Regions from separate parts of the Rheinheimera baltica genome, predicted to be linked through region 2. Evidence: predicted binding sites of a transcription regulator. Region 2 holds the regulator's gene; the other holds the start of a gene.

Region 1 (18,572 bases), on a different contig from region 2:
ACTTCGCTACAACCGGTTGATGCATGGTAGTGATATCCTTCAAACGGGTTGATGTGGCCACCACAGTCATCAAAGGCTGCTATGGTGTAATTACTTAAAATGGCATCGACGGGCGCGGCGGGTGCCAGCACCACGCCGTTTAACGCAATGCCGACGTCGCTGCGTATACTGCTCTGCGTTTTAGCAGGCACGGGTGTTACCGGAATTAAAAATGTTTGCTGTACGGCACCGGTGTATTCAAGTTTGCACTCGACGCAATAGTTTCGATAAGCAGGGTCGACATTCGGTCTGGCGGCAGCCTCACAAGCCAGTTGGCTGTCGGTAATGTTCACTTTACCTGTTTCAGCGTTATACAATTGCCAGCCACTACCGTACAAATTGCTCAGGTTTTTAATAAAATCACCATCTAACTGGTAAAGCTCTCCACTGCCGTCAAACCAAATGCCGCCTTCAGTTGCGTCGGAATCAATATTCGGCGGGCAGAACGGACCAATCATATTATTTGCCGGTGCGCCGGCAATGGTTATGCGATAGCAGGTTGCTGCGGTACCGCCACTAAGCGTACAGTTTTCAGTGCTGACTGCACCGACTAGCGCGTCGGGTAGAAATAACTCTGGATCTACTGTCGCTGCTGTTGTGTTGTCTGTGGTATTGCCAGCGTCTGCGGCCGTGCTGTCAGTGCCGTCTGAACAACCGATGTTGATAAAAACGGTTGCTAGCAGAGGTATTAAACACTTAGAAAAATCGTTTATGTTCATAGGGCTTTACTCATGATGATTGTGCTGTAAGGCAACAGGTTGTGAGCTGTAGTTATGCAAAACCAGTGACGGCAGTGCCAGATTGATAAAAACAGAACCGACAATGGTGTTGTTATCGCTGGTCCAGTTTTCATGTTGATGACTGTTTAGCGATACCGCTATTTGATTAACCCCTGGTGTTAACCACGCTTGCGGAATATGCAAATCTTCGCCGTACAGGCGCTGCCGTTTTTCGCCATTAATAAAAATATGTGCATGCCCCTGTAGCACTGTTGATGTGTCTGCAATTGGGCTATCGGGTGCGTTTAGCCGATAGTTTTTTGTTGTCACATGCACGTTTACGCCATCTGTGGCATCGCGAAAAACCTGTAATGTAATTTGTGGCGTTGGCATATTACCGATGTCACGTGACTGATGCTGATGTACTTCTGCTGCGCTGCTAAAGGCTGCATGTAGCATTAATAATGCGCTTAGCGTTAGTTGAATAAACTTCATCTTTAGCTCCCCGGCCTTGCTGAACCTGTGCTGCAATTGGCTAAGGCGCTGTCGTGCAGTTCGCCGGCAAAACGCAGGCCAATAATGTAAGGAAATGCCGGCACTAATTTATCAGCAGCCCGGCTAACCGTGACGTGGTAATGGTAACCACGCTCCTCGTCGGTATGGCCGTTGTATTGATCAAGATAAGCGCCGCCTTTGCTGGTCAGGCTGGCGTCCCAATAATAATCCTGTAAATAGTAACCATTAAAGGCCGTAAGCTGGTTGCCCGACAGCGTGCTTACGGTGGCAGTAAATGCCGGGCCTGCGCTAACCGTAGTAGTGCCTTTGGTAACGTCATATTGGTCAACCAACGCGCAACTGCGCGCACCATCACTGCAGCCTGTAACCGTGTCTGCGCTGTAATCACGTGCAATCCAACTGCTGATAGCCAATACGCCGCTAGCTTGCCATGGGCCATAAATCGGGTAGCCGTCGGCTGCGAAACCATACAACGGTGAGTGACCGTCAGCTTTGTCGCCAACCATGTCAGCCAGGCATGAAGAATAGAAATGATGATGGTAGTCGCCATTAGCCGCGTGGCCCCCACAGATATCAACATCGTACCCTTCAGCTATCGGCGCAAGATTATTCCAGGCCCCCTGGTTGCGGTAGGTCATACCGTCGCCCCAGTTGTAAACTGAAGAACCGTTGACCCATAACCCAACTTTACCCAGACCGGTAGCGCAGCTACTATTACCGGCTTGTGGTTGCTTTGGGAAATAGCCTTCACGGTAGTCGTCTGTCGGGCAGTCAGGCCCTGGCGGCCAGTATCCGTAGCCGGTGTCAGTGCCACAGTTTCTGTTACTGACATAACCTATGTCCTGGCCAAATGCCACGGTATCGCCGATATCAATGAGCGGGCTACCGCCGGTAAAGTCGGTATTGGCGCGGGGGCGCAGGGTAAGTTCATCCAGCACAGACTGATTGATGGTTACCTGGTAATCCGGTACCCCGAACGATGTCACCAGGGTATAGCTGTTACCGTTAACCGTGGTATCAGTGACGGACTGCACGTTAACCAAGGCACCCAATCCTGACGCCGTCTCAGGGACGTGGGCTGAGCGTTGCTCATTGGTGTTTAGCTGCCAGACGCTGTTTGCAGGCTGTGTTGGGGTGGTGGGATCAGTTGGCACAACAGCGACCGGCTCATCGACAGTAACGGTGTCAGAACCTGAGCCACATGCCGCCAAAACGGTACATACACTAAGCGCAATTAAAGCTCTCATACAAAATAATCACTATGCTGATCCATGGCATAGAGTGTACGGAGAAAATGTTCAGAACTTGCGCAGAAACAAAGAGGAAACGCCGCAGATTTACTCTACTTTGTAGCCCACGCCATAAACAGAATGCACCAGCGGCGGCTGGGTATTAACCGCCAGTTTGCTGCGCAGGTTTTTCATGTGGCTGTCGATAGTTCTGTGACTGACAATTCTGTCGTCTTCATAGCATTTGGTCATTAGTACATCACGTGATAACACGACGCCGGGCTTTGCCACCAGCGCACCTAGTAATCTGAATTCAACCGGTGTTAACTCTATCTCCTGCTGTTCAAGCAGGCAGCGAAATTTATCGGTATCAAGTTGCAGGTTTTTATAGCTAATTAGTTTGCTATTACTTTGCTGCTGCACCTGGTTGCGCTTTAATGTCGCTTTTACCCGGGCAACTACCTCCCGTGGAAAAAACGGTTTGCAAATATAGTCGTCAGCACCGAAACCCAGGCCTGATAGCCGGTCTATTTCATCTACGCGGGCGGTTAACATTAAGATAGGTACCTGCGAAAATTCCCGCACTTCCCGGCAGATGGTTAAGCCATCTTTGTGCGGCAACATCACATCTAAAATAACGGCGGCAGGGTTTAGCGCCTGTACTTGTTTCACCGCATCACGGCCATCATGCAATACCGCGGTGTTAAAGCCTTCCAGCTGAAAAAAATCGACCAGAATTTGCGCAATTTTAGGTTCGTCTTCCACAATCAATATCAGTTGTTCAGTCGGCATGTTGGTTATCCTGCAAGCGGTGAAATATCACTTCTATACATAATCCACCCAATTTGGCGGGTATGGCACGGATGCTGGCCTGATGCGCATCGGCAATGTTTTTACATAACGCCAGCCCCAGCCCCGCGCCGGAGTCGCGTTTTTGTCTTGAGCTGTCCAGCCGGTACAGCGGGTCGAATATCATCTCAAGATCAGTGGTTGGCACGCCGGGCGCACTGTCTTCAATGGTAAGACAAACCCGATGCTGCGATTTGTCCCTGGTGCAGCATAAACTCACTTCTATGCTACCCGGTGCATCGGTATACGCCAGTGAGTTCGTCAGCAGATTTAACAATAGCTGCTCAATACGCTGTTCATCGCCTTTGATCATAATATTGTCCGCCGCCTTAAGCTGCAATTTCAGCTGCTTAAATTGTGCCTGCGGCGCCAGACTCTGGATGGTGTCGGCCAGACATTGTGACAAATTGACCGCAGTAAAATGGTAGCGCAGCGCGCCGATATCTGACGTTGAGAGCTGATACAAATCGTCTACCAGCCGGTGCAGTAACCTGACTTCTTGTGCAAATGACTCCAGCTGCTGCTGGTTAAAAGGTCTGATGCCAGCTTTTAATACTTCAATCTCGCCTTGCAAGACGGTTAATGGCGTTCTGAGTTCGTGCGAAATATTGGCAAACCAGCGGTTTTTCGCGCTGCGGTTTTTATCCAGTGTCAGGCTTAACCCTTCAAGGTTATGCATCAGTTCGCCCAGCTCATCACTGGCATGGTGGGAAAATTTGACCGAATAATCACCATTTGATAACTGCTTTACCCCGGTTAATACCTGCTTAACCGGTCGCAACAATCTGATTGCCACAAGGTGAGACACTACTGTGGCGGCCAGCAGACACAGCAAGCCTATGACCAGGCTGGCCCATAACTGTTGCCGTGAAAACTGCGAGGCTGACGGTGAGATATTTTTCACGGTAAGCTCGCTGCGCAGCTCCGCAATTTGTTCTGTATTTAGCATTACGGGCACGCGAATAATTTCTGCGCCCGCTGAAGTGATATCACCGCTGATCAGCTGTCCCTGCATATCATACAGTGCCGTGGGGGGCATATTGTTAACATTTTCCGGCAAGGGTTGTCGCCGGTGTGGTGGCGGCATATGCGGTGGCGGCCTGCGGGCTGGCGCGCGTGCAGATTGACGTTGCGACTGCGTAATAAAATCATGCAGGCTAGTGCTGTCAAAGGTTTGCCAGCTATTAGCGGAATTTTGGTATTCGATAATTAAATCGATGCTTAAGCGCTGCAACCTCTGCTGCTCAATACCCGCAACAAAGTCTTTTAGCCCTTGATCAAAGCTCCAACGGGCTAATGCCAGATTGACCAGCAAAATAAACGCCGTGATGCTTATCAGGGTGAGGGTGAGTTTTTTCGTAATTTTCATAGCGGTCAGTATATGAACATGCAGAACAGACTGCTACGCAATTTAAAGTAATTAGCGCAGTTCTCCTGCAAGTCTGCACTGATTCTGCACATTTTAGCGGTAAGCTAAGCTGGAATTAACTTATTACTGATAGCGGAGTTTACCATGAAAAAATTAACAATCTTGACTGCAGTTAGCGTGCTATTTGTCGTAAATGTACTGCAGGCTAAACCGCAGGAAGGCCATGAAGGTGGCAAACCACCCAAAGAAGCCATAGCTGCGTGTGAGGGCAAAGCGGCGCAAGATACGGTGACTTTTACAGGCCGTCGGGGTGACGCTGTTGAAGCAGTGTGTCAGCAGATGGGCGATGTGTTGGCAGCAGTGCCAGCAAAAGGTAAAGGCAAACATAAAGACGAATAATAGCGTCGCAAGCGGGTTAACCGTGCATGTTAAACACCGTCGGTTAGCCGCATCATGCAAACGTTGCGGCTAACATTATTTGGTACTGCGCTGTGGCTCTTGCGCAGCGGCACAGCGGCTAAATAGATCTTGCTCGGGGCGAATGGCGGTCGATTCTAACTGCATCCAGCTTAGCAGCGAGTCAAATAACATGTCATGACTGCCAGCTTGCTTTGCATTTTGTAGGATGCAGTTCGTATTAAAGGTGTTTTGTTCAATGGTTTGCGGTGAAAACCACATCAACATGGGTACCCGGGTTTGGCTCTCAGGCGCCATCCAGTAGGGTAAGCCATGTAAATACACCCCATTTTCACCAAGTGATTCGCCGTGATCTGACACGTATAGCATCGAGGTGTTAAAGTCGGTTGATAAGTCCTCCAATAAGTTAATGGTATTGTTGAGTAACTCATCTGTTGCGACAATCGCATTGTCGTAGGCATTGATAATGTGCTCTGGCAGGCACTGGTTTAATAAATTGTTTTTACATTCTGGCAAGAATAGCTTTTGATTATCCAAGCTACGTTTGTAGTATTCTGGCCCATGATTTCCTTGCTGATGTAGCACAATAAATATTGGTTTCGCACCCGATTTCGCTTTCAGAATAGTGTCTTTGAGATGGTTCAACAAGTTGCTGTCCGGGCACTCGCCATCGTTACAGTCTGTTGCTTCTGTAGTAAAGCTTTTATCCTGTGTTACCCGGTCACACATGCCTTTGCAGCCAGAGTTATTGTCCCGCCATATTACGGTGACACCAGATCGTTGCAGCACATCCAGCAGGTTGTCTGAGTTTTTTGCCAAGCCGTCATTATAGTTTTGCTGATTAAGGTAGCTAAACATGCAAGGCACTGACACCGCCGTTGCGGTACCGCATGAACTTATGGCGCCCACATTTAGCAGCTTCCGCTGTGCCAGTTTTGGTGTGGTATTACGATGATAACCATTAATACCTAAATGGTCGGCTCGTACCGTTTCGCCAAGTACCATAATAACCAGCTGTGGTTTGCCTACGCCGGTTATCAGGCGGGCATCTTCGGCGTAGTGCTGAAACTCGATAGTGTTACTTTGTGCAGTGTTGCTTTTTAATAAGCCTATCGCTGCATTAATAGCATTAAACGGTACTGCCTGGTGTTTTAAGTCGCGATGTTCACGCAGCGCCGGGGCGAAATTTTGATATTGGCTAACGACTAATACGGTAGCGAGCAGAGTGCTTACCATCATTATCGCCAGATAATGCAGTACGCCACGTTTTAATGACTGCGGCCGGTGTTTAGTCCAGAGCAAAAATGCACCTGGAAGCAGTAAGTAATAACTAAAGTAGGGCAGCATGGCGATATTGAGCAAGCCCATAGCTTCATGGTTGTCAGTTTCCAACGCATTTTGAAGCATGCCTTTGTCAATTAACACACCGTATTGCTGCATAAAATACTGGCTTGCAGCGGCAATAATGACAAGCGCAAACAGCCAGATCTTCTGAATTTTGCCAATACTTAACAGTTGACATAGCAACACATTGACGAGAAATAACAGGCTCAGTAGTGGCCACGCCTGGCTCCAGCCACCTAAAGACCAGACACTACGCACAAAAATTTGGTTATATGCCAGAGTCAGTAACACAGCCATTGCCAGGGTAGAAAACCCGCGCGAAACTGCAGGGCGCTTAGGAAAAGATAGCGTATGTTTAATCGCAAGAACGGTATTAGCAGGCATAATATACTGCACTAATTAAGGGAGATTCTTGCAGTGTATTAGTGAATTATTAAGTAAAGCTTAAATGGATTGTATATCGAAATAATAGGCTAGGTATTTTCAGTACGGCCGAAATGTATCTGACTGGCAGTCTCTTCCACGGGGCGTCGGGTAGGTGCAAATAGCATAAAGCATATTTTGGCGCATAGTAGGCAAAGGAGTAAGGTAGTTACGTCGTGTGATAAAAAGTGCGCGCCGCGTATTTGCTGATTTATGCCCAATACTACGCCAGTAAATACACCTGCGGCCAGACCTGCATAGCGCCATCGCGACGCTGTTTGTTTTATAAAAAAGTACAGCGCCACCCAAGCATAGCCCACACTGGCATGCCCGGCTGGAAAGCATTGAATATGACGCAAATTAGCCGGACGTGCCTGCAACAAATGATAATAAGGTTCTGTGCCACCAAACATAGCCAAATCCCACGGGCAGGCAATATTGGTGATTGATTTGAGATACGCAACCAGGGCAAACGAAAAAATCAGCGATAAACTTAAGGCTGCGTAACGGCGCGCTTTAGCGGGATACTTTTTGTAATGTACAAGACGATAAAGTGTTAACAGTAACACTACGGAACAAAACACGTAGTTCAGTGTGCGGGCGCCTTTATGAAGCACCTGCTCTGTTAGCCAATGGTCTTGCAGCAGCCACTGCTGCCCTTGCAGATTATAAAGTTTAGCTGCCAGCCATACATCGCCACCTCCAGCATCTAACAGCAGCATTGCGGCGATATACATGAGTAACAGCAGAGGTAATTTTTGCAAACTGTTCATGTGTTTAATCATCATAAGGCTATACCTGTTTACCCCATTTCGCTGCCATACTTATCCCATACTTTATATTTATTTTCTTAAGATAATCTTAAGGTTATTTACCTAGTATGCATTGCAGTTTACTTACACACATTGGCAATGACATACCTATATGAAAACACGTTTACCACAATTGTTAGGCCCTTATTACGTGCTGTTTGTTATGCTGCTGATGATGTTGTTATTGATGTCAATAAGCCGCATTGGGCTATTTATTTGGCAGTTTGACCGTGTTACAGCTGCAGGCAACCTTGGTTATATGTTGTTGCAGGGCGTTCGGGCCGATCTTATTTTTGCCGGTTTGTGGTTAATTTTTCCGGTGTTATTAGCGCCGCTATTAGCAGGTGGGAAACGCTTTGCGCTATGGCGCCGTTTTATCCATGTATGGGTTTTGCTGGGGTTGTGTTTAGTCGTTTTTATAGAAGTGTCAACACCACAGTTTATTTTGCAATACGATATAAGGCCGAACCGGCTTTACATTGAGTACCTAAAATACCCTAAAGAAGTGTTCAGCACCTTGTGGCAAGGCTACCGTGGCATGTTGTTAGGCGGTATAGCGGTTACCGCGTTACTGTTATGGGGTTTACATCAGCTGTTTAAACGCGTATCAGCAGCCTCAAAGCCTTATTCAGGCAAAACCTTATGGCTAACCTGGCCGCTGTTTGTGGTGCTGGTATTTGTTGCGTTGCGTTCCAGCACTGAGCATCGGCCAGCTAACCCTGCTATGTTTGCCATTACCAGTGATGCGCTGGTTAATTCATTAATTATTAATTCGCCCTACTCAGTGCTATATGCACTTTACAATATGAAACATGAGGCGCGATCCAGCGAAATTTACGGCAAAATGCCCGATGATGAAATGCTGGCACTGGCGCTAGACTGGCCCTGGTTAAAAAACCATAGCTTTAGTGATGCTACCCTACCTACGTTGCATCATCACCAAGCCAGTATAAAGCGTGACAAGCCGCTCAACCTGGTAATCATTTTACAAGAAAGTTTGGGCGCAACCTTTGTTGAGTCACTTGGCGGTGTACCTGTTACCCCTGAGCTTGAAAAGTTAAAACAGGATGGCTGGTGGTTTGAGCAAATGTACGCCACCGGCACCCGTTCTGTGCGCGGCATTGAAGCGGTGGTATCTGGCTTTATGCCAACACCGGCACAAAGCACCGTCAAGTTGTCGTTGTCACAGCAAAACTTTTATACCCTGGGCAGTACGCTTACCCGGCAAGGTTATAACACCAGTTTTATTTACGGTGGAGAGGCGCATTTTGATAATATGCGCAGCTTTTTTACCGGCAATGATATCAATCAGGTTATTGATTTGCCGCAAATGCAAAGCCCAGTGTTTGTGGGCAGTTGGGGGGCTAGTGATGAAGACTTATTCACGGCCACAGCCAGCCATTTGGCTGATATGCACCAACAACAAAAACCGTTTTTTAGCCTGGTCTTTACCTCGTCTAATCATACGCCGTTTGAGTTTCCTGACGGGCGTATTAGTTTGCACGAACAACCTAAAGCTACCATGAATAACGCAGTAAAATATGCCGACTATGCACTGGGTAAGTTTATTGAAGAAGCTAAAAAACAGCCCTATTGGCAAGACACGCTGTTTTTGATTGTGGCTGATCATGATAACCGCGTTTATGGCAATAATTTGGTGCCGGTAGAAAAATTCCATATTCCTGCGCTGATTTTAGGCGCTGATATAACAGCAAAACGCATTACACCTGTCGCCAGCCAAATTGATTTAGCACCAACGCTATTATCGCTAATGGGGATTAGCGGCAAAACACCTCTGATGGGGCGCGACTTTAGTGCAGACGATACCAGTCCGGGGCGGGCATTCATGCAGTTTGATCAATACTTTGCCTTGATGCAGGCGCAGCAGGTTACTATTTTGCGCCCGGGTCAGCCCGCGGTGGCTGCCCATTACGACCCACAGAAAAAACACTTACAGTTATCAGAGCAGGTGCCTGATGATGCTCAGGTTAAGCGGGCACTGGCGCAGGTGTTGTTACCGTCTTATCTCTATCGCCAGCAGCAGTATCATTTACCGGCGCAGATTAAGTAAACCTTAAGCTTTTCTTAAGTATTGCTGGATAGTCTGTTGCAAACAGTGTTGGAGGTGCTATGCGGTTTGGTGTGTTAATAGTGTTGTTTTGTAGTGCGTTAGTAGCGGGTAATGGCAATGCTATTGAACTTACCGTGCTTGAAGGTAGCCCGGTAAGTAGCATGCAGCAGCTTGAAGGCAAAGTGGTGCTGGTTGATTTTTGGGCCTCATGGTGCGGCCCGTGTCGCAAGTCTTTTCCCTGGTTAAATCAAATAAATCATCAATATGGCTCAGATGGGCTCTTGGTGCTTGCAGTAAATGAAGATCAAGACCGGGCAGAAGCCAGCCGTTTTTTAGCGCAATTTCCAGCCAATTTTAGTGTGCTTTACGATCAGGATGGCGCTTTGGCATCAGACTATCAGGTAATGGGCATGCCTAGCAGTTACCTAATTGATAAAAAAGGCAATATCCGCTTTCGTCATCAAGGCTTTAAACAAGCTGATGTGGCTAAGTATGAAGAACATATCCGCCAGTTGCTGGCCGAGGAGTAAATAGGATGAGAATAACAAAATTGCAGGGCTGTGCTGCGCTGGTATTAGTGTTAAGCCAGGTAACAGCTTGTAGCTCATTGGGTGTTAAACCCTGGGAGCGGGATGTTCTGGCAAAAGAAGAAATGGCGTTAAATGCGGCGCCTCTGGACAACAGGCTTGACGATCATATTTATTTTAGTAAAGAAGGCAGTAGCGGCGGGCGCAGCTTTGCAGGCGGAGGTTGCGGATGCAATTAAAACAACTGGCAAATATCAGTGCTGCGTTGGCGGCAGCAAGCTGCGCCGTGCTGGGGCAGGATGCACAGGCTGGTACTGTACTGGATGACTGGCAATTTAACAGCGCTATTTTGTTGTATAACGAAACCGAGCGTGTGAGTGCCGGCGAAGCTATCTTGTCTGCCCGCGGCGATTTTGGTGATGATAAATATCTTAATCTGGGTTTGGTTGTTGATGCGCTAACCGGTGCATCTGCGACCGGTGCAGTAGCACAGCCAGGTGTGCAAAGCTTTACCCGCCCATCAGGGAAAGGCAGCTATGACGTCGCTCCAGGCGATACACCACTGGACGACACCTTCCATGACACCCGGGTGCAATTAGATGCCAGCTGGGAGCAACCACTTGCGCCAAACTGGCGTGTCAGTGGTGGCGGGCATTTATCCAAAGAATATGATTATCTTTCTTTAGGGGTGAATGGTTCAGTTGCGCGTGACTTTAACCAGAAAAATACAACAGTTTCTATGGGCTTGGCTTATAGCCATGACACTATTTCACCTGAGGGTGGCGTAGCATCAGGGTTTGCTCCGATGTTATTGCGTAGCAACTTTGCCGACGACGACAGTTATCAGGCTGCATTTGATGCTACTCGCGACCGAGCCGATGATACCAAAGATACTGTGGATATGTTGTTAGGGCTAACACAGGTGATAAACCGCGATTGGCTGATGCAGTTTAACTACTCATTAAGTATGGCCGATGGCTATATGACTGACCCGTTTAAGCTGGTTAGTGTGGTAAACAGCAATGGCGAAGTACAGCAAAATCTGTATGAAAGCCGGCCGGATAAACGCACCAAGCACAGCGTGTACTGGCAGAATAAACTGCACCTTGGTGGCACCTATCTGGATGCGTCATACCGTTATATGTGGGATGACTGGGAATTAAAATCACACACGGCAGACTTTAAATGGCGTTTCCCTGTGAGCGAGCAGTGGTATGTTGAGCCACAGTTACGTTATTACCAGCAAAGTGCTGCTGAGTTTTATCTGCCGTTTTTACAGCAATCAGACTCGCTGCCACAGTACGCCAGTGCAGATTATCGCATTGGTAAAATGAGTACTTATACCTTAGGTGCAAAGTTTGGTACTAAACTGGCGGCCGGTAACGAATTATCGTTCCGCATCGCTTTATATCAACAAAATCCAGAGCAAGATGGTGCTGACGCGCCAGGTGTATTGGCAAATGTTGATTTATATGAAAAAGTTACCGCAGTTATGGCTCAGGTAAGTTATTCTTTTTAAAGATTAACCAACGTAAGGCTAAAGATGACCGATGTTGCGGTTAGCCGCGGAAAAAATTGCACGTTAGGGCAATTTAGTGCAATGGCCAGCCCATGTGAAATACTGCTGGAAACAGCAGACATGACGCTGTGCCGTGAGCTAACCCTGTTAGCCGCTGCTGAAGCTGAGCGTATTGAGCAGAAGTACAGCCGCTATCGTACAGACAGTGTACTTAGCCAGCTTAATCAGGGAGCTGGGCAATGGCAGCAACTGGATGACGAAACCGCCCAGTTGCTGACGTTTGCCAATACCTGTTATCAATTAAGCGATGGCTTATTTGATATCAGTAGCGGTATTTTACGTCGCGCCTGGCAGTTTGATGGTTCCGACCGTCTGGCAAGTCAGGCGCAGCTTGCCGCATTGCTGCCGCATATTGGTTGGCATCAGGTGCAGTTAAAACCGAAACAAATACTGCTGCCAGCAGGGATGGAGCTGGACTTGGGCGGTATTGCCAAAGAATATGCGGTTGATAAGGTATTACAGCTGCTTCGGGCACAATTTACTCCCAGTTCTTTACCCAGTATTGTCGTCAACTTCGGCGGCGATATGCATTGTAGCCGCCCGCGCCATGATGGCAGTCTGTGGCATATCGGTATTGAAAACCCAGGCTTAGTTGATCACGCTATTTCCGCCGTAGGTTTAACCACCGGAGCATTAGCTACCAGCGGCGATAGCAGGCGTTTTCTATTAAAAGATGGCGTGCGGTACAGTCATATTCTAAACCCCAAAACGGGCTGGCCGGTAACTGATGCACCGCGCTCGGTTACCGTTGCTGCACCAAATTGTTTGTTGGCCGGTATGCTAGCGACAACCGCTTTATTGCAAGGCGCCAGTGCCGAAGCTTTTTTGCAGGCGCAGGGGCTTAAGTACTGGCTGGTAGCGTAGTCTTGGCTATTCTATCGGCAAGTAAGTAGGGCCAGCTGAACAGACTAAATCATCTGAAACGGCTGGCCTGGGCTTTTAGTTACTGCTGGTTGCGCGCAAAGCGCTTTAGTTGTTGCTGCGTGCGTGCGGTACCGGCCAGCAAATCTTTAGCCGCTTTATCAATAGAAGACATTTGGTTATACGCGTCACCGGTGACTTGTTCTATTGCACTAAGATGTTGATGTGTTTGCTGATATCGTTGCTCCAGCTCCAAAACCGTATGATTAATGTTATTGATACCGGTTTTTGCTTCCTGAAGTTCTTGCTGCAGTAACGTGAACTCGGTGCTGGTGTCGGCTATTTGCTGTTGGGCGTGTTGTGCTTGTTGGTTCAGGCTTTCTGATTCGTTACGGGTTTCACTGACCAATTGCTCCATTTCATTTAAAAAGCCGGAAATCTGCCGGGTTGCGGCATTTACCTTAGCAGCAAGGGTGCGCACTTCGTCAGCAACTACGGCAAAACCCCGGCCTGCATCGCCAGCTCTTGCCGCTTCAATGGCCGCATTTAGCGCCAATAAATTTGTTTGATCGGAAAAGCTTTCTACCATCACCAAAATTTGTCGCACGTTTTCAGAGTTTTTATGCAAGCCGTTGATGGTCTTTCCAAAGCTATTTAATAAATTAACGATACCAGACAGCTGTCCACTCAGTTGATGCATTTGGGTACTGGCAACCTGAGCTTTATCAACAGCTACGCCTGACACCTGGCCAACCTGATCACCGTTTCGCACAATATCTGACAAGTACTGCAATACCTGATCACTTTCGCGGCGAATTTGCTCACTGCGTTGCTCGGTGTTTTGTAAATGGCTACGGGTATTGTTTACGGCGCCAGACACTTGCTCGTTTATTTGGTGTGTTTCGCCCGCTTGCTGATATATATCAGCCAATAATACACCCAGCTGACTGACAAATTGGTTGTACTCATCTGACAGGGTGCGAAATTCGTCATAGGTAAATGCTGGTAAACGGTGCTGTAAATCAGTGCCTTTTCGGTTGGTATCATGTAACGCCAACACTAAAGCTTTTACTGGCCGGACTATAAGAAAGTGCATGTAGCCAATAGTAAAAGCAAAAGCCGCTAAACCGATTAGCAGTAATAACCACCAACTGCTGTTAGCGCCATCAGCAGGGTAGGCTAAATACAATGCTAGTAGAAAAAATATAGCTAAAAAGCTTATGTTGCCAACAATTTTTCGGCTTAACGTGCCAAAAAAGGTTTTCTCAACAAACAGATAGACTGAGTTAAATCCGCTCATAAGGTCACTACACCCACCATTTTACGTTAAGTAAAATTAGCATATCATAGCCATTAGTTGGCGGCGACCTGAGCAGTAACTTTGCAGTTGATCTGGCGCAAGTCTGGGTTAAATGGGTAATCTTCGACTGATAAACCAGCCTGCAACCATTGCCGCAACAAACGCTAGTGTTCCTAAGCTGCCAGCACTGATGGCGGCTAGTGCCGGACCGGGGCAGTAACCAACCAGCCCCCAGCCTGCGCCAAACAGCAAGGAGCCAATAACCAGAGGTTTATCCAGTTCGCGTTTTGTCGGTAAATGAAAATGTTCTGCCAGCAAAGGTTTACCTTTACCGGCAAACAGCCAAAAACCGGCACTGTAAACGGCCAATGCGCCGGCCATGACCAGCATTAAGCTGGGGTCCCAGTTTTTATTTAACGATAAAAACCCCAACACTTTTGCTGGATCTATCATCTGTGAGTAGGCAATGCCGGCGGACATTAGCACTCCGGCTAGTAAAGCGATAACAACAGGCATTATGTGAACTCCCCAGGCAATTAGTGCAGTAACGTGGCGATAAGCATGCCACTAAACATAAAAATAACGGTAGCAGCAAGCGATCGGGGTGACAAACGGCTAATGCCGCAAATACCATGGCCAGAGGTACAGCCGCTGCCCCAACCTGTACCTATGCCAACCAGCAAACCTGCGACGATTACCTGCCAGCCAAGCTCGGGTGTGCTAAAACTAAAATCAGCGATAATTGCCCCTACTAGTAATGGGCCAAGTACAATACCCAGCAAAAACGCCAGCCGCCAACTGCGTCCTTCAGCGTTAAACAATGCGCTGCTGGCAATGCCGGATATACCAGCAATACGGCCAGAAAAAACCAATAGTATTAACGCGCCCAAACCAATTAACGCGCCGCCAAGTAATGCAGATATTGGGGTGAAGTTTTCCATATTGTCCTCAGTTTATTGTTTAACGGGCAGCGCCGCATCTAGCCAGGCTTGCATTCCGCCGTCAACTGAAAACACCTTGGTGAACCCCATACGTTGTAACGATTCCGCTGCTAACGCCGAGCGCGCACCTGAACGGCAAATAACATAAATAGTGTTATCTGCCAGTTGCTGCAAGGCCATCTTGGGTTCACAGCCGGTGGCGGCCACTTTAGGGTGGTTATGAATATTCATTTCCAGCACTCCGCGCGGGTAATTTACCGAGCCGGTAATGTGCTGTTGGCTATATTCAGCCGGTTCACGAACATCGATAAGTACCGTTTCAGCATCTTGTTTAAGTGCGGTAGCAAGCTCATTAATGCCAACTTCTTTAATTGCGGCTTTGGCTTGTGCAACTAACTCTTGAGACGTTTTCATTTGTTGCTCCTTTGCGTTTATTTCAACACCGACTGATAAATAACCACCGCCGCCATTATCACCAGGAAAACGGCGAAAGCTTTTTGCAATTGTGCTTTAGGTAGACGTTTGCCAAGCGCGCCGCCAACATAGCTACCGGCGATACCCGCTACAATCATTAGACCAATGGTTGTCCAATCAAAAACCACACCTTGCTCAGACATCACCCAATAATACTTACCGAAGCCGACAAACGATTTCATGGCGATGATCACTAAACTGGTAGCAATACCAATGGGCATACTTAAACCGCCCAGCAATACTAAGGCCGGTACAATTAAAAAGCCGCCGCCAACGCCGACAAAGCCTGTGATCACGCCAACAATCAGGCCGTCTAAAACAATTTTTGCCGGTTTAAACGCTTTAGCTTCAACATTATCACCGGTACTACTGCGCCACATCATCACGGCGGCAACTAACATTAATAACGAAAATACCAATAGCTGCCAACGGGCATCAACCAAGGTGCCAAACCAGGCACCACCGTAGGTTCCCATCATGCCGGGAATACCAAACCATAAAACATGACGCCAGCTGATCAAGCGTTGCAACCCATTGCGCACAGAGCCAAATAAGCTAATGCCCGCTACAATAAGAAGTGAAGACGCAATGGCCAGCTGCGGTGGCATATGCAGTAAATACAACAACACTGGCACCGTAAGAATTGAACCGCCTGAGCCAAATAGACCAAGGCTTAAACCAATGACAATCGCACCAAGTAACGCTAGCATGGAATTCTTCCTTTATATAACAAAGTGGAATATGCTTATAACTTAATTGCATTTTAGACTGCTTTTCGTTAAGCTGCAATTGAAATTTAGTAGATTCTAATTTAAGGGGTGTTTATGTCAGTCCTTCATACCAATAATCAGCACAATGTGCTGATTGAAATGTTCTTTGATCAGGACAGCTCAACCTTTAGCTATGTGGTTGCTGATACTCATAGTAAGCGCGCTGCGATTATTGACCCGGTATTGAATTATGATGCCGCTGCCGGCGCAGTTAGCACTGAAGGGGCAGACACGATGTTGGCGTATATTGCCCAGCAGCAGTTGAGTATAGACTGGATCCTTGAAACCCATGCTCATGCAGATCATTTATCTGCTGCGCATTATTTGAAACAAAAAACTGGCGCACCGGTGGCTATTGGTGAAGGCATTAAAAAAGTACAGCAAACCTTTAAGGTGGTGTTTAACCTGGGTGATGACGAGTTGACAGCCAAAGGTGACTATTTTGATAAACTGTTTACCGAGAATGAAACCTTTGCCATAGGTGAGTTAAAGGCACAGGTGATTAATACCCCTGGACATACTAACGATAGCGTGAGTTATTTGATTGCAGATAATTTATTTGTCGGTGATTCCCTGTTTATGCCAGACTCAGGCACCGCGCGTTGTGATTTTCCCGGCGGTGACGCACATGTGTTGTTTCGCTCAATTCAGCGTATTTATCAGTTGCCTGAGCAAACACAGATTTTTATGTGCCATGATTATCAGCCCGGTGGACGTGAACTTAAGTATCAAACCAGCGTTGCTGAGCAAAAAGCACATAATATCCATGTCAAAGCGGATACTGCAGAGCAAGAGTTTGTGTTAAAGCGTGAAACTCGGGATAAAACCCTGGCCGTACCAAGGCTTATCTACCCATCGGTACAGGTTAATATTCGAGCTGGCCAGTTGCCAATTGCGGCTGAAAATGGCGTAAGCTACATCAAAATCCCCTTAAAAGTAGTGCAATAGCCTGAAAAACATCGGCTGTCGCTGACAGCCGATCTGTTGTGTACTATAACCCGTATTGCACTAAATCTTTTACCTAACAAAAAGAGCAATATGATGACTAAAAATGCCAAGCAAAAACAACCACAGCTTCCAGCTGAAGCCTACCAACTTTATGACAAATATGCCCATGGCTTGATGAGTCGTCGCGCTTTTTTTGCCGGTATGAGCGGTTTAGCGGTAAACGCTGCATTAGCGACCACGTTTATCAATAGTATGTTGCCCAATTACGCCTTAGCTGAGCAGGTGTCATTTAATGATCCAGCCATTACAGCACGGTATCAAACATTTCCATCACCCAATGGTCATGGCGAGGGTCGTGGTTACCTGGTGCAGCCAAAACAAGCTGCAGGGCCATTGCCTGTCGTGCTGGTTATTCACGAAAACAGGGGGTTAAACCCTTACATTGAAGATGTAGCCCGCCGCCTGGCTAAAGCCGGTTTTATCGCGTTTGCACCCGATGCATTGTGGTCGTTGGGGGGCTACCCGGGTAATGATGATGATGGCCGTACTATGCAGCGTAGTTTAGACGGTGAAAAAATTGCCGCAGATTTTACCGCGGCGGCCTTATGGCTAAAACAACTTGAGGCGGGCAGCGGTAAGTTAGGCGTGGTCGGTTTTTGTTTTGGTGGCGCGATGACAGGTCGCCTTGCAGCAGAGTTGCCAGATACCGTAAACGCTGCAGTACCCTTTTATGGCTCACCGCCACCGGCTGATGGCATTGCGAATATTAAAGCGCCAATGCTGGTACAGTTGGGAGAATTAGACGAGCGGGTAAATGCTATGTGGCCTGCGGCAGAAATATTACTACAGCAGCATAAAGTGCAATACAGCATTGAACGCTACACTAATTCTCATCATGGTTTTCATAACGACTCTACTGCTCGTTATAATGAAGCTATGGCCGAGCTGGCATGGCAAAAAACACTACAATTTTTTAACCGGCATTTACTCAGCTAACCATTTTACGTGATAACCTGCTCAGTACATTTTACCTAACCAAGAGGCAAACAATGGCTGAGCAGTTTGGCCCACTTCAACAGTTACTAAACATGCAATTTAGCCGCTGGGTGTAGCATGAAAATAGCATTATTGGGCCTGGGTGATATTGCACAAAAAGCCTACTTGCCGTTACTGGCAAGTATGCCTGGCATTACGCCTGTACTTTGTACTCGAAATGAGACTGTTTTGCGGCAACTTATGCAGCAGTACCGTATTCGTGAAGGGTACACTGAGTTGTCTGCATTAATAGCGGCTCAGCCCGATGCGGTGATGATTCACAGCTCTACCAGCAGCCACTTTAGCATAGCCAGCGAACTGCTCAATGCGGGTATTCCGCTATTTATTG
Region 2 (14,159 bases):
CCAGACCACGGTTTAATAAATCAATCATAGCGTCAACGTCGAGTAAAACACACATATGTTTTTTAATCAGACCCGCCATCCAAGGACGTTTACCTTCAGCTTCACGCCATTTAACATCATCTTGCTCAAGCACGAAAGTATTAACTAGCGTTTCGCAGCACAATCCCCAATTGCTATTACCAAGCATAATAACATATTGATAGTTTAGCTTTTGCTGGAAATCTTCGTCATATTTTTCTGGCATAACCCAGCGCGCGGTATCGACAATATTAATTTTCTGCTCGCGATACAACATAACGCCTTTAAACCAATCTGGTTTACCAATCAGGCTGTTTATTTTCGCAATTTGATGAATACCGCCGAGTTCTTTAAGCGGTACCGCAACTTTAAGGCCGGCAACATCAAAGAACAATGCCTGAAATTTGCCCTGACGATAGTCTTTCTCCACCGGAGAAACTGCCGCAATACTTGGCTTAGGTGTTTCATTGGGCGGCGCTAAAGTAAGGCGCTCAGCAACCGGTACATCCCGTTGTTGTAAGTGTTGTGACTGTTCAGCTGCAGCAAACTTCGCTTTTAATGTCGCAAGCGCATCTGTCTCTGTGGCTACTGCCGTTGGCAATACAACCGGCGGTTTAACATCAACCTTTTTTTCCTCAGCCGCGCTAACAACAGCCTGTGCTAAAAGTGCATTAAGCTGCTGCTTTTTTTGCTCTTCCTGCACCACTGCGTCTGCTTCAGCGTCTTCGGTCAATAACGCCGACAAATAATGCTTCATTACCTTTTGACTGGCAATTAAATTACTCATGCCTTACTCCGGCGCCAATTGCAATAAAAACGTCAATAGCGTGTTGTATGCAAATACGCCTCGTGACGCAGAAGCAAACTCGCTGGGCGGCGTCTGGGCTAAACTGGCATCACGAAATTTGGTGTCTATCGGAATGACAGCAGACCACACTTTATCTTCGTACTTCAATTTTAATTCTTTATAAGCTTCAAGTGATGCTTTAGTTCTTTTGTCATACATAGTAGGAATAATAGTGTAGGCGTAGTCTTTTTCCTCTGAAGTGCGCATTAAGGCCATCGTTGCAATCATTCGTTCCAGACCTTTTAATGCCAAAAACTCCGTTTGCACGGGGATAAGGATCCGGTTACACGCAGCGATAGCATTTACCATTAAAACCCCCATTACCGGAGGACAGTCGATCAACACATAATCATAATCTTGGCGAATTTGATGCAGCGCTTTTTTGAGCATCAGGCCCATTCCGCCTTTAGCACCTAAGGAACGATCCAGTGTTGCCAGCGCCATTGAGGAAGGCAAAATATCTAAATTGTCGACTCCACTTGGGCATAATGACTGCAGAATCTCTTCACTGGTAATATCTTTTCCGCGAATAAAAATATCGTAAACACTGACTTCCAGTTCTTCTGCATCAATACCAAAATAGTAAGTAAGTGACGCGTGCGGATCGGTATCTACCAGCAACACTTTAAAACCACGCTTTGCGAGTAGACCGCCTAAAGTGACGGTAGTCGTGGTTTTACCTACACCACCTTTCTGATTTGCAACTGTCCAAATAACCACTTCATGGTTCCTGTTGTTCTGGAGGCTCGACATCGGGGCTTTCGTCACGTGTCGTGACACGTATACCACCACCTGGCAACGTAATAACTTTAATACTGCCATCTTGCTGTGAAACTTGTTCTAACTGACGCTGCAAGGTATCTGCTTCAACGGCTCTTGCTGCCGTTTCATCTGTCTCTTCAGTACTGCTGGCTTGATAACCATAACGCGAAATCGCAATCACAACTTTTCTATTTGCAGCACGCCCTTGCACGCTATCATTTGGATTAAATGGATAATACTGTCCATACCCTTCTATTGCCAAACGTTCTGATGCAGTGCCAGAACGCTCAAGCACTCTTAATACAGATGTGGCCCTTGCTACAGATAACTCCCAGTTTGATGCAAACAACTCATTATTAATGGGTTGATCATCAGTATAGCCGCGAACGCGAATAAAATTCTCAATTGGATTGATAACTGTCGCAATTTCATTAAGCACAGTCTGTGCAGATTGTGTCGTGGTCGCACTGCCACTGGCGAATAATAGCGCACTGCTAAGCTCAATGATTAACCAGTTTTCATCTTGTTGGAGTTTCGCAACGCCTTGTTCCAGCAATGAAGCTAAAGCTTGGGTAAGCTGCTCCTCAACCGAGTGCAGTGGGCTACCTAACTTGCGTTTAGCAACATCAGACAACTGGTGAATATCAGCCGGCACTACCGACGCACCATAAAGCGCTATTTCTTTTTGCACGACGGGTTCAGGCAGCAATGATTGCGCGGGTTGACTTGAACTTGAGGGCTGAGGTTTCTCAAACATTTGAGTGAGGCTGTTTGCCAGCACATCGTACTCTTCTTCTTTTACAATCGACATAGCATACAACACCACAAACAGAGCAAACATCAGTGTCATATAATCGGCATATGACACTAACCAGCGGTCTAACTGCTCTTGTTCTACATACTTATGCTTTTGTTTGTGCCGGTACATAAACGTTACCCTGGATGGTAAGCGGCCAGCTTACGCTCGATATTGCGTGGATTTTCACCATGCGCAATAGAAACCAGACCTTCGATAATTAACTCGTGATACAAAGTACGTTGATGCACCAAACTTTTTAATTTGTTGCCAATAGGAATAAATAAAAGGTTGGCAAAACCAACACCATAAATAGTCGCAACAAACGCGGTTGCGATACCAAGCCCTAGCAGTTGTGGCTCGGAAATATTTGTCATCGCTTGAATTAATCCTAACACGGCGCCGACAATACCAATGGTTGGGCTGTAGCCCCCCATAGCGTCAAAAATGCGTGCACCGCGCAGGTAGCGTTCACGTTCGAGTGTTAATTCCGCATCTAGCGTATCTTGCAATGTTTTAGGCTCAACGCCGTCAACTAACAAGTTAAGACCCCGATGCAAAAAAGTATCTTGCTCGGACAGTGCATCATTCTCCAACGCTAAAAAGCCGCTGCCTCGTGCTGCAGTTCCCCAATGCACGATACGTTCAGCAGTATGCTCTAATGGCAACAAATTTGGCTTTACAACCCAAGGCAACATCTTTATGCCTAACACAAACTGATTCACTGGTGTCTGTAACATAACGGCGCCAATGGTACCGCCAAACACAATTAAGAACGCAGGGAAATGCAGCAAGGTTGTTAAGTTACCACCTTCAATAACAAAGCCACCAGCAACGGCCAAAACAGCTAATAGAAAACCACCTATTGCCAACTTATCCATGCATAATTTCCGCAATTAGCCGCGATGCGACATCATTTAAGCTAACTTCTTGATCCATTAAGCCTGCCGCTGCTATCGCCTGAGGCATACCATAAACAACACAACTGGCTTCATCCTGAGCCCAAATGCGCGCTCCAAGTTGCTTGAGCAAACGTGCGCCTTCCCGGCCATCTGCGCCCATGCCGGTTAATACAATGGCTAATACTTTGTCACTAAACACCTTTGCTGCTGTAGCAAAAGTAATATCGACACTGGGTTTAAACGTAATGCGAGGTGAATCATCTTCTTTTATCCGCAATCGGGCATCTCGCTCGTTGCCATCAATAAGCATTTGTTTACCACCCGGCGCTAAATATGCGACTCCGGGACGCAATACCTCATTGTCTGTTGCTTCGCGCACTTCAATTTTAGACAATGAGTTTAAACGCTGCGCAAAGGCGCCAGTAAAGGCTGCAGGCATATGCTGGATCAACACGATAGGCAATGGAAAATCAGCCGGTAGTGCCGTAATAATTCGCTGCAATGCTACTGGCCCACCGGTAGAGGTTCCTATTGCAACTAACTTATATTGTTTACCGCTGGCTTGTATTCTCGTAGGTGGAATTGTAACCCGGTCACTAAGCTTGGGGCGCTCAAAGCTGTTACGTGTCAGTGAAGGCCGTTCACTTAAACGCGGAGAAGCTGGTGTATCAGAGCGTGTTGGTATTGAACTACTAAAGGTGGCTCGGCCAAGCTGCCGCTTACGTGCAACCGCTTTTACCCTGTCTCTGAGCAACTGGCCGGCTTCGTCTTTATCACGGGCAATATCTTCAAACTTTTTCGGCAGAAAATCTACCGCTCCAGCTTCCAGTGCTTCAAACGTTGCTTTAGCACCTTCGTGGGTTAATGATGAAAACATCAAAATAGGAATACGCTGCTGTTGCATTATTTCGCGTACAGCAGAGATGCCATCAAGCACTGGCATCTCAACATCCATGGTAATTACGTCAGGCTTAAGTGCCCTGGCTTTATCCACAGCTTCTCGGCCATTTACGGCAGTATCGATGATCTCAATATCGCCATCTTTTGCCAGAATTTCGGTTAGGCGACGGCGAAAAAAACTTGAATCGTCTACCACTAATACCTTAATGGCCATACGTTACTCTCTTTAGGCTTTCATCTTATTAAAGCGATCAAACTTAATCTTTGATTTCTTCGCATAGTGTTTCAGCAGGTTTGGTACATCAAGGATCAACGCAATACCACCATCTGAGGTGATGGTTGCCCCCGCCATACCCGGTGTACCTTGCAGAAGCGCATCTAATGGTTTTATTACCACTTCTTCCTGACCAATTAAGGAGTCAACCACGAAACCGACTTGCTGTGTACCAATTTGTACAATAACTACATGCCCCTGCTCGCGCCGACGCTTTTTATCTGATCCTTTGACCAACCAGTGCTCGAGGAAGAACAAGGGTATGGCTTTGTTGCGCACAACAATAGTTAACTGCCCGTCAACCACATTTGTTTTATTTAAATCCAAATGGAATATTTCGCTCACCCCGGCTAACGGCAAAGCAAATGTCTGCTTGCCAACTACGACCATTAGAGTAGGTAGTATGGCCAATGTCAGCGGAACTTTAATTTCTAGTAAGGTACCCTCACCCATTTTTGAGTGAATATGCACAGTACCATTAAGTTGATTAATCTTGGTTTTCACCACATCCATGCCCACACCACGGCCAGAGATGTCAGAGATTTGCTCTTTAGTAGAGAATCCCGGTGCAAAAATCAGATTAAACGCCTCGGTATCAGACATACGAGCAGCTGCATCAACATCAAGAATGCCTCGTTTTATCGCGATACCTTTTAGCTTCTCCGGATCCATACCGGCACCATCATCGTGGATGGTTAACAGGATATGATCACCCGCTTGGGCGGCAGCCAACTTAACAGTGCCCGTTCGTTTTTTACCAGCATTTTGACGCACTTGCGGCATTTCAATACCGTGGTCAACTGAGTTGCGCACTAAATGCACTAACGGATCAGCCAGTGCTTCTACCAAATTTTTATCCAGGTCGGTTTCTTCACCTTCCAGCACTAACTCTATATCTTTTTGCAACGAGCGCGCTAAATCCCGCACAACCCTGGGAAAACGTCCAAACACTTTCTTAATGGGTTGCATGCGGGTTTTCATTACAGCGCCTTGAATATCCGCAGTTACTACATCCAAGTTAGAAATGGCTTTACTCATTTCTTCGCTTTGTACTGTGCCTGACAAACTTACTAGCCGATTACGCACTAGTACAAGTTCACCCACCATATTCATAATTTGATCTAAACGTTTAGTATCAACTCTGACGGTTGTTTCCGCTTGAGCTGCCTGCTGTGCTGCCGCAGCTTTATCTGCTACTGGCGCAGCAGGTGCGGCGGTTGTCGGTTTAGTAACAATAGGTTCCGCTTTTGCTGCAACCACTGGCGCTGGTGCTGGCTCTGCAGGAGTTGATTTTGCGGCTGCGACAGGCGCCTGACCTTTACCGTGTAATTGATCTAGTAAGGCTTCAAACTCGGCGTCATCAATCTCATCTGACGACTTAGCTTTAGCTGTCTCCGTTGCTGGTTTTGGTTTAGCTGGTTCAGGCTCTGGCGCAGAGTCAGGTATAAAAGCCCCCTTGCCATGCAACTGATCAAGGATGGCTTCAAATTCATCATCGGTAATATCATCGCCAGCTACCGGAGTAGCCTTACTAGCTTCGGATACTGAAGCTGGCGCAGCAGTAGTAGGCGAACCTTTTTTACCGTGAAGTTCGTCCATCATCCGATCGAACTCTTCTTCTGTCATGTCCTCGACATTATCGCTTTGAGCTGCAACTACGGGAGCCGAAACAGGTTCTGGAACTGGTTGTGGTTGCTGCACTGGCGCTGATACCACAGGAGCTGGATTACTAGCAGACTCAGGCTCACTGTAATGATGCAAAGCGTCAAGTATGGCTTGAGATGCCGGGGTCAGAGGTTGACGATTTTGTACTTCAACAAACATGGCGTTAATGCTATCTAATGACTGCAAAATAACATCCATCAATTCTGGTGTAACGCGGCGCTTACCTGTGCGCAAAATATCAAATACGTTTTCAGCACCGTGGCAGGCATCAACTAATTCGGTTAATGACAGAAAACCAGCACCGCCTTTAACCGTATGGAAACCACGGAAAATAGCATTCAATAAATTGGCATCATCTGGATTGTTTTCCAGCTCAACCAACTGCTCTTGCAACAACTCCAGGATTTCACCGGCTTCAACCAGAAAGTCCTGCAGTATATCCTCATCCATATCAAAACTCATGCAAAGACCCCTCTGTTAAAAACCTAAGCTGGACAATAAATCATCAACGTCGTCCTGACCGCTAACCACATCTTCACGCTCTGCAGCGTCAATAATAGGGCCTTCTGCTTCATGCGCTTTAGGTTTATTTCTGGCTGGTTTGGCTTCTGCTTGCATCATAATACTTGACTGGCCAAAAGCGGTTAATAAGCCAATCAGGCTCTCTTCCACTTCTCGCACTAATTCAATAACACGCCGCAATATTTGGCCGGTTAAATCCTGATAATCCTGCGCCATTAACACATCAGTTAACAGTCCATTAAGAGTGGTTGAATCACCGCTAGCTTGCTGGAAAAAACTATCTAACGTCGCGCATAGCATCTTAAAATCGCCAAGCTGCATTTGACGATGCATCAATTTTTGCCACTGAGGCTTAATTTTATCGAGTTGCTGAGTCAATTGATCAGCAATAGGCAGGCAAGACTCAACCGCATCCATCGTCCTGTTTGCTGCTTGCTCTGTCATATCAATAACATGATTTAAACGCTTTTTAGCGTCGGGAATATCTTCTTCAAGCAAATTGTTTAGTGAAGGATCGATTTGAAAGTTTTTTAGAGAGTCATGTAATTGACGTGTTAGCTTGCCAACTTCGGCAAAAAGCTCTGATGAACCAGGTACAGCAAGTTGCTGCACCAGCTCATTAGCCGCGTCATTTTCACCCATCTCAAGGAGCTGTACCAGCTCCCTAGCTTGATCTAATGAAATTAAAGGCGCCGTAATTGCGGACATGGCAACGCTCCTTTGTCAGTAACGGTTAGCCGATCCGCTCAAATACTTTAGCTAGCTTCTCCTGCAACGTGGCGGCAGTAAAAGGTTTAACAATATAGCCATTCACACCAGCTTGCGCTGCTGCAATAATTTGTTCCTTTTTAGCTTCTGCGGTTACCATCAATACCGGTATATGCTTCAGCTTAGCATCGGCCCGAATTGCACGAAGCAAATCAATCCCTTGCATACCTGGCATGTTCCAGTCTGTAACCACAAAATCAAACTCACTGTTTTGCAGCATTGGCAACGCTGTACTGCCATCGTCTGCTTCAGATACATTGGTAAAGCCAAGGTCACGTAACAGATTTTTTATTATGCGTCTCATGGTTGAAAAATCATCTACCACAAGAATTTTCATGTTCTTATCCAAAATCCCCTCCGACGAGATATTACTGTTATCTCAGAATAGGTTACAACCAATCCTGCATTCTGGCTTTTAATCTGACCAATGCCTGACTATGGATTTGACTGATCCGGGACTCACTGACATTAAGTACAGCCCCGATCTCCTTCAAGTTTAGTTCGTCATTATAATACAGCGACAGCACTAATGCTTCTCGTTCTGGTAAACTACTGATTGTTTTTGCTAAATCTTGATGAAAAGCCTCACTAGCCTGGCTTTCATACAAATTATCGCTGTCTGTATCACCAGACGTTACCAGTACATCTTCCGACACCCCAAGGTCTTCAATACCGATAATTCGACCGCTACTGATATCACTTAACATATGATGGTACTCATCAAGAGATATATCAAGTTTTTCAGCAACTTCACTGTCTTTTATATCTCTGCCATGTATAGATTCAAGTTGCGCAATTGTTTCTGCTATTAGCCTTGCATTACGATGGACTGAGCGCGGGGTCCAATCACCTCTTCGCATTTCATCTAACATGGCACCACGAATTCGTATTCCGGCGAAGGTTTCAAAACTGGCACCTTTACTACCATCAAAATTTTTCGCCGCTTCAATCAAGCCAATCATACCCGACTGAATAAGATCATCTACCAATACGCTAGCGGGCAAACGTGCCATCAGGTGATATGCAATTCGCTTTACCAAAGGGGCATGACGTTCGACCATCTGCTGCATATGGTCAACACCGCCATAGGCCGCTATTTTGCTATTCACACTAAACCCCGGTCAGTTTGTGGCTGAACCAATTGCTCCAAAAAAAACTCCAGATGACCTGACGCTGATGCTGGTAACGGCCACTTTGCCGTTTTAAGTGCTAAGCTCTTTACGGCCATGCTCGCCGGCGATCTTGGAAACGCATCAACAAACGCTTTTTGTTTGCGCGCAGCTTTACGTACATTTTCATCGTAAGGTATCGTAGCAACTAATTCTAAATTCACATCCAAAAAGCGATCAGTTACCCGGGTTAATTTTGCGAATAATTCTTGCCCTTCTTTAAGGCTACGTACCATATTGGCAACAATTTTAAATTTTTCGACACCATGATCACGACTTAATATTTTCATTAGCGCGTAAGCATCAGTAATTGAGGAGGGTTCATCACATACCACTACCATCACATCTTGTGACGCTCTGGAAAAACTCAATACCATGTCGGAAATACCCGCAGCGGTATCAACCAGCAATATATCAACTGGTGTTTTTAATTCACTAAACGCTCGTATCAGTCCGGCATGTTCTGCTGGTGCGAGTTCAGTCATGTTTTGAGAGCCAGAGGTGGCGGGAATAATTTTGATACCGAAAGGACCATCAATAATAACGTCATCCAGCTCTGCTTCGCCTGAAAGCACGTGTGACAAATTCTTATCAACTCTCAACCCTAGCATCACATCACAGTTAGCCAAGCCAAGGTCTGCGTCCAGCACCAGCACTCTCTTGCCAAGTTGGGCTAGAGCCATGGCAAGATTCAGGGTAACGTTAGTTTTACCTACCCCACCTTTGCCGCCGGTAACTGATATTACTTTTACCATCTGCTTACTCATTCTTCTCAGGCCATTGGCTTGATCGTCAGTATTTTCATGACTATGCATAGGTTCCATCCGCTCGGTGCATCTCGTCGTTGTACCACTGATGAGCCGTGCTACTTTGTGCAATTCGTAAATTTTCTGCTTGTTGTACCAATTTTTTTGCCTCTGCAACGGCGATATCTTCTGGTACACGCTGGCCGTTAGTTAAATAACTGACCGGTAATGCATTGGCGATAGCAACATTGATAACTTCACCTAAGCTTAAGCATTCATCAAGTTTGGTAAAAATACAACCTGACAATGGAATACGTTTAAAATGTGCAACGGATTCCTGCATTACCCTTGCCTGTGCTGTGGCAGACAATACCAGATAACTTTTTATTTTGACACGACTATTATGCACTAGACTGGCAAGTTTTTCCGCTAAGCGCACATCACGCTGACTCATTCCAGCGGTATCTATCAATATTAGTTTACGTTGTTGTAACTGATTGATTAACAAAGCCAGTTCATCACTGTCTTTTGCTTGTTTAACCGGACAACCGATTATTCTGCCAAAAGTTGCCAATTGTTCAAAAGCACCAATACGGTAACTGTCTGTCGTAATAAGCGCGACCTGATCTGCACCGTGGCGTTTGGCAAACTCCGCCGCTAACTTTGCCACAGTAGTAGTTTTTCCTACTCCGGTTGGGCCAACAAGCGCCACAACACCGCCACGACGTAAAATATCATCATTGGTTGTACTTAACTGCCCAGCTAATAATTCTAATGCCGTATCCCAGGCATCAGCGCTATTTGAGTCTTCTGGCATAAAACAGGCAAGCTGATCGGCAACCTGCTCCGACAAACCTAACTGCTGCAAGTTTTCAATAATCAGTGCTCTTACCGGTTCACGGCGAGCTAAGTCCTGCCACATCAAACCTGATACCTGATGCTGCAACAATTGGCGCATTGATAACATTTCGTTGCGCATTGCATCCATTTGTTGCTGAACAAGTTTAGCTTGATGTTCTTGCTGCTTCGTCAACTCGGTCAGGTTTACCTGGCTAATACCGCCACCTACGCCAGAATTTTGACGTTCAAATTGCGGCGCTTTTGCTGTATTAACCGTATTGGTTTTAGCTACTGGTTTTGCCGATGGTGTTTGCTGCGCACTGACCTGTTGCTTAATCATCTGCCGGGCTAACAAGGCTTTTAAAGAGTCTGCCGGAGCATCTGTTTCTGCCTCGTCATCATCAGCTACCGTGGCAGTAAAACGCGGTTCTGCACGCTTAACCTGCACCGGCGCTGGGGTCGCAGCGGCTGTGCCTGCTGGCTCATGGTCTATTGCAGCGACAATTTCGACGCCTTCGGCAACTTTTTTGTTCGACAGAATAATAGCGTCCGGACCAAGAAATTCCTTTACCTCAGTTAAAGCGGTACGCATATCTTTTGCCACAAAGCGTTTAATTTTCATGAGCTAACTCCTAACTTGCCTGGCCAATGACGCTGACAATTCGAATTTGTTTATCATCGGGTATCTCCTGATACGACAATACCCGTAGTCCTGGAATGGTATACTTCACGAATCGTGCCATGACTGTGCGTAAAATTCCTGACGTTAATAAAACAGCGCTATCGCCGTTTAATTCCTGGCTCTGATGTGCGTCTTGTAACGATTGCTGGATACGATCGGCCAGCCCCGGCTCAATGCCTGCGCCGTCATTGCCAGCAGCCTGCATAGATTGATGCAGCATTTGCTCTAGTTCAGGTGCAAAGGTAATAACCGGAATTTCTTTACGGCTACCGCCAACCTCTTGCACGATAAGACGACGTAAAGCTATACGACAGGCGGCAGTCAGCACGTCAACATCCTGACTTTTGGCGCCATATTCAACCAACGTCTGCACAATGGTACGCATATCGCGAATCGGCACACCCTCGTTAAGTAAATTCTGTAGCACTTTAACCACCGTTGTCAGTGCCAATGTATCGGGCACTAAACCTTCAACTAACTTAGGAGAATGTTTTGCCAACATATCAAGCAGGTTTTGTACTTCTTCATGCCCTAATAAACTGGCCGCGTGGTTGGTTAAGATCTGGCTTAAATGTGTTGCCACTACTGTGGCGGCATCAACTACGGTATAGCCCAACGTTTGGGCATGTTCACGCTGATCTTTGCTTATCCAGACCGCATCCAGACCAAAGGCTGGATCTTTGGTGGCAATCCCTTTAACGGTTCCAAATACCTGACCAGGGTTTATCGCCAGCTCATTGTCGTGGCGTAGCTCGCCTTCACCGCTGGTAACGCCCATCAACGTCATACGATAAGTGTTGGGTTCTAAATCGAGGTTATCCCGAATGTGTACAGCAGGTACCAGAAACCCAAGCTCCTGTGATAGCTTTTTACGCACACCTTTGATCCGGCTTAACAGCTCTCCACCTTGTGTTTTATCTACCAGGGGGATCAAGCGATACCCTACCTCTAATCCTATCGTGTCGACACCTTGTACGTCGTCCCAACCAATTTCTTTAACCACGTTATTTTCAACCGGCGCCACGTCAGACTTATTACGATTAACCACTTCAGCTTTAGTTTCTTTGCTGCGTTTATACATTAAATACGCCGTTCCCCCGACAATGGCGGCAAGCGACAAAAAAGCAAAATGGGGCATACCTGGTACCACGCCCATCAGGGTTAATACACCTGAGGCAACAGCCAACACCTGAACATTGCCAAGCTGTGCAGTCATTTGCTGGCCCATGTTCTCTGACTTATTCTGTCGTGTAACGATAATTGCGGTGCCAATAGATAACAACAACGAAGGAATTTGTGCCACCAAGCCGTCACCAATGGTTAATAGCGTATATATTTCCATCGCATCACCAAAGGAAAGGTCGTGCTGCATCATGCCAATGAATAAGCCGCCTACCAGGTTGATGACCAAGATAACAATACCGGCAATAGCATCACCCTTAACAAATTTACTGGCACCGTCCATCGAACCGTAAAAGTCGGCTTCGCTGGTAACTTCTTCACGGCGAACCCGTGCTTCTTCTTGGGTGATAAGCCCGGAGTTTAGATCTGCGTCAATGGCCATTTGTTTACCTGGCATAGCATCCAGAGTAAAACGTGCCGACACTTCAGCAATACGGCCCGCACCTTTTGTAACCACCACAAAGTTAATGATAATCAGAATTAAAAACACCACGATACCGACAGCGTAATTACCGCCAATAACCACAGAGCCGAAGGCTTCAATCACTTTACCTGCGGCATCACCACCTTCATGGCCTTCCAGCAACACCACGCGGGTACTGGCAACGTTTAGCGCAAGGCGCATTATGGTCGCGACCAGCAAGATGGCAGGAAAGGCCCCAAAATCCAGCGGGCGCATCGTGTAGATGGTTACCAGCAACACCACTAACGCTAACGCAATATTGAACGAAAACAGCACATCCAACAGCAATGGAGGCAATGGCAGTATCACCATCGCCAATGCAGCAAGAATAAATAGAGGTGTACCAAGGCCTTGAGCAAAGGCAAATTTCGACCGGTCGAAATTGGTAAAGAAGCTGGCTAACTGCATGACAACCCTGACAGTAAATTGGCACTATTCTCGATTAAAGCAAGAAATGTTCCAATACTATTTAGCGCAGCCTTAGTGGCGGTATCCTTCTGGAATTGGCAGTTCTTTTGCTAAGGTTTTTGGCCGGCTGCCCTTGCCTTTTTTGTACATTTTTAATTGATAAACATAAGCCAATACCTGCGCCACTGCTGAAAACAATTGTTCCGGAATAGGATGGTCGAGTTTAGTGGTGTAATAAATAGACCGGGCAAGTGCCGGAGATTCAATGACAGGCACTTTATGTTCATTAGCAATTTTACGAATATGCATCGCCACCTCATCTACACCTTTGGCTACCACCACAGGTGCGCGAAACTTACCTTGGTCGTATTTTAATGCGATGGCGTAGTGTGTCGGGTTGGTTACAATAACATCGGCTTTCGGCACTTCCTGCATCATCCGCTTCATCGACATTTGCATTTGCGTGCGACGAATACGGGCTTTAATTTGCGGATCACCCTCACTGTTTTTGTATTCGTCTTTAATTTCCTGCAGCGACATTTTAAGCTGCTTAACATGATTCCACTTTTGGTAAGGTGCATCGACCACGGCAATCACCGATACACTGGCACACAAGCCCAGAAACAACCAAGCCAGAAAATACAATGCTGACTCAATGTTGTTCGGCTCACTCATCAATGACAATGCCATAATGTCGAAGAAGAACATTTTCAGCAATAAATAGGCAATCCCCACGACAACCAACACTTTAAGAATGCTTTTAAGCAGCTCGACCAATGCCTGCAGGCCAAACATGCGCTTAAAACCGTTAAGAGGGTTCATTTTGCTGGCTTTAGGCCCGGCTGCCTCCCAGCTAAAATTAAACCCGCCCAATAAAGTGTTACCAACAAAAGCAGCAACAAGAATAATCAAAAACATGCCTGCCAAGGGCGGTACAACATGCATGCCGACATCGCCCCATGCGGTAAACATCGAATTAGTCTCAAAGATATCTTTAGGGTTTAGTCGCAGCATACGCTGACCAATATCTAAAATAGCCATCGCCAGCATTTTACCAAACACCAATATCGCCACGGCACTGCCAATCAACACAAAAGCCGTTCCCATATCTTTAGAGCGGGCTATTTGGCCTTTTTTCGCGGCGTCTTCCAGCTTTTTGGCTGTGGGCTGTTCGGTCTTTTCTGCGCTATCATCTGCCATTAGCGTGCCTTTTAG

The links. The regulator FliA, encoded in region 2, starts transcription of late flagellar genes. The targets are predictions, from matches to a motif close to GCTAAAGTTNNNNNNNNNNCNGCCGATA.
Region 1: a site for FliA is predicted at 14,114-14,141, ahead of ORJ00_RS00155 (methyl-accepting chemotaxis protein). Genes of this name have one in related genera too.

What each region holds. Positions count from the first base shown of each region.
Region 1 is NZ_JAPJDY010000001.1:16,074-34,645, forward strand. It holds gene ORJ00_RS00090 (YHYH protein) at 1-758, opposite strand, end outside; gene ORJ00_RS00095 (hypothetical protein) at 765-1,253, opposite strand; gene ORJ00_RS00100 (YHYH protein) at 1,256-2,521, opposite strand; gene ORJ00_RS00105 (response regulator) at 2,612-3,295, opposite strand; gene ORJ00_RS00110 (ATP-binding protein) at 3,285-4,721, opposite strand; gene ORJ00_RS00115 (hypothetical protein) at 4,866-5,120, shown strand; gene ORJ00_RS00120 (phosphoethanolamine transferase) at 5,196-6,866, opposite strand; gene ORJ00_RS00125 (phosphatase PAP2 family protein) at 6,956-7,693, opposite strand; gene ORJ00_RS00130 (LTA synthase family protein) at 7,830-9,788, shown strand; gene ORJ00_RS00135 (TlpA disulfide reductase family protein) at 9,848-10,318, shown strand; gene ORJ00_RS00140 (DUF4266 domain-containing protein) at 10,324-10,554, shown strand; gene ORJ00_RS00145 (DUF3570 domain-containing protein) at 10,545-11,834, shown strand; gene ORJ00_RS00150 (FAD:protein FMN transferase) at 11,859-12,758, shown strand; gene ORJ00_RS00155 (methyl-accepting chemotaxis protein) at 12,838-14,055, opposite strand; gene ORJ00_RS00160 (DUF6691 family protein) at 14,164-14,571, opposite strand; gene ORJ00_RS00165 (YeeE/YedE family protein) at 14,592-14,996, opposite strand; gene ORJ00_RS00170 (rhodanese-like domain-containing protein) at 15,009-15,410, opposite strand; gene ORJ00_RS00175 (sulfite exporter TauE/SafE family protein) at 15,428-16,180, opposite strand; gene ORJ00_RS00180 (MBL fold metallo-hydrolase) at 16,295-17,188, shown strand; gene ORJ00_RS00185 (dienelactone hydrolase family protein) at 17,279-18,184, shown strand; gene ORJ00_RS00190 (Gfo/Idh/MocA family protein) at 18,302-18,572, shown strand, end outside.
Region 2 is NZ_JAPJDY010000005.1:199,973-214,131, forward strand. It holds gene ORJ00_RS10325 (chemotaxis protein CheW) at 1-805, opposite strand, end outside; gene ORJ00_RS10330 (ParA family protein) at 809-1,585, opposite strand; gene ORJ00_RS10335 (flagellar motor protein MotB) at 1,587-2,555, opposite strand; gene ORJ00_RS10340 (flagellar motor protein) at 2,561-3,304, opposite strand; gene ORJ00_RS10345 (protein-glutamate methylesterase/protein-glutamine glutaminase) at 3,297-4,439, opposite strand; gene ORJ00_RS10350 (chemotaxis protein CheA) at 4,452-6,626, opposite strand; gene ORJ00_RS10355 (protein phosphatase CheZ) at 6,642-7,394, opposite strand; gene cheY (chemotaxis response regulator CheY) at 7,420-7,791, opposite strand; gene ORJ00_RS10365 (RNA polymerase sigma factor FliA) at 7,844-8,563, opposite strand; gene ORJ00_RS10370 (MinD/ParA family protein) at 8,560-9,438, opposite strand; gene flhF (flagellar biosynthesis GTPase FlhF) at 9,431-10,831, opposite strand; gene flhA (flagellar biosynthesis protein FlhA) at 10,842-12,944, opposite strand; gene flhB (flagellar biosynthesis protein FlhB) at 13,017-14,144, opposite strand.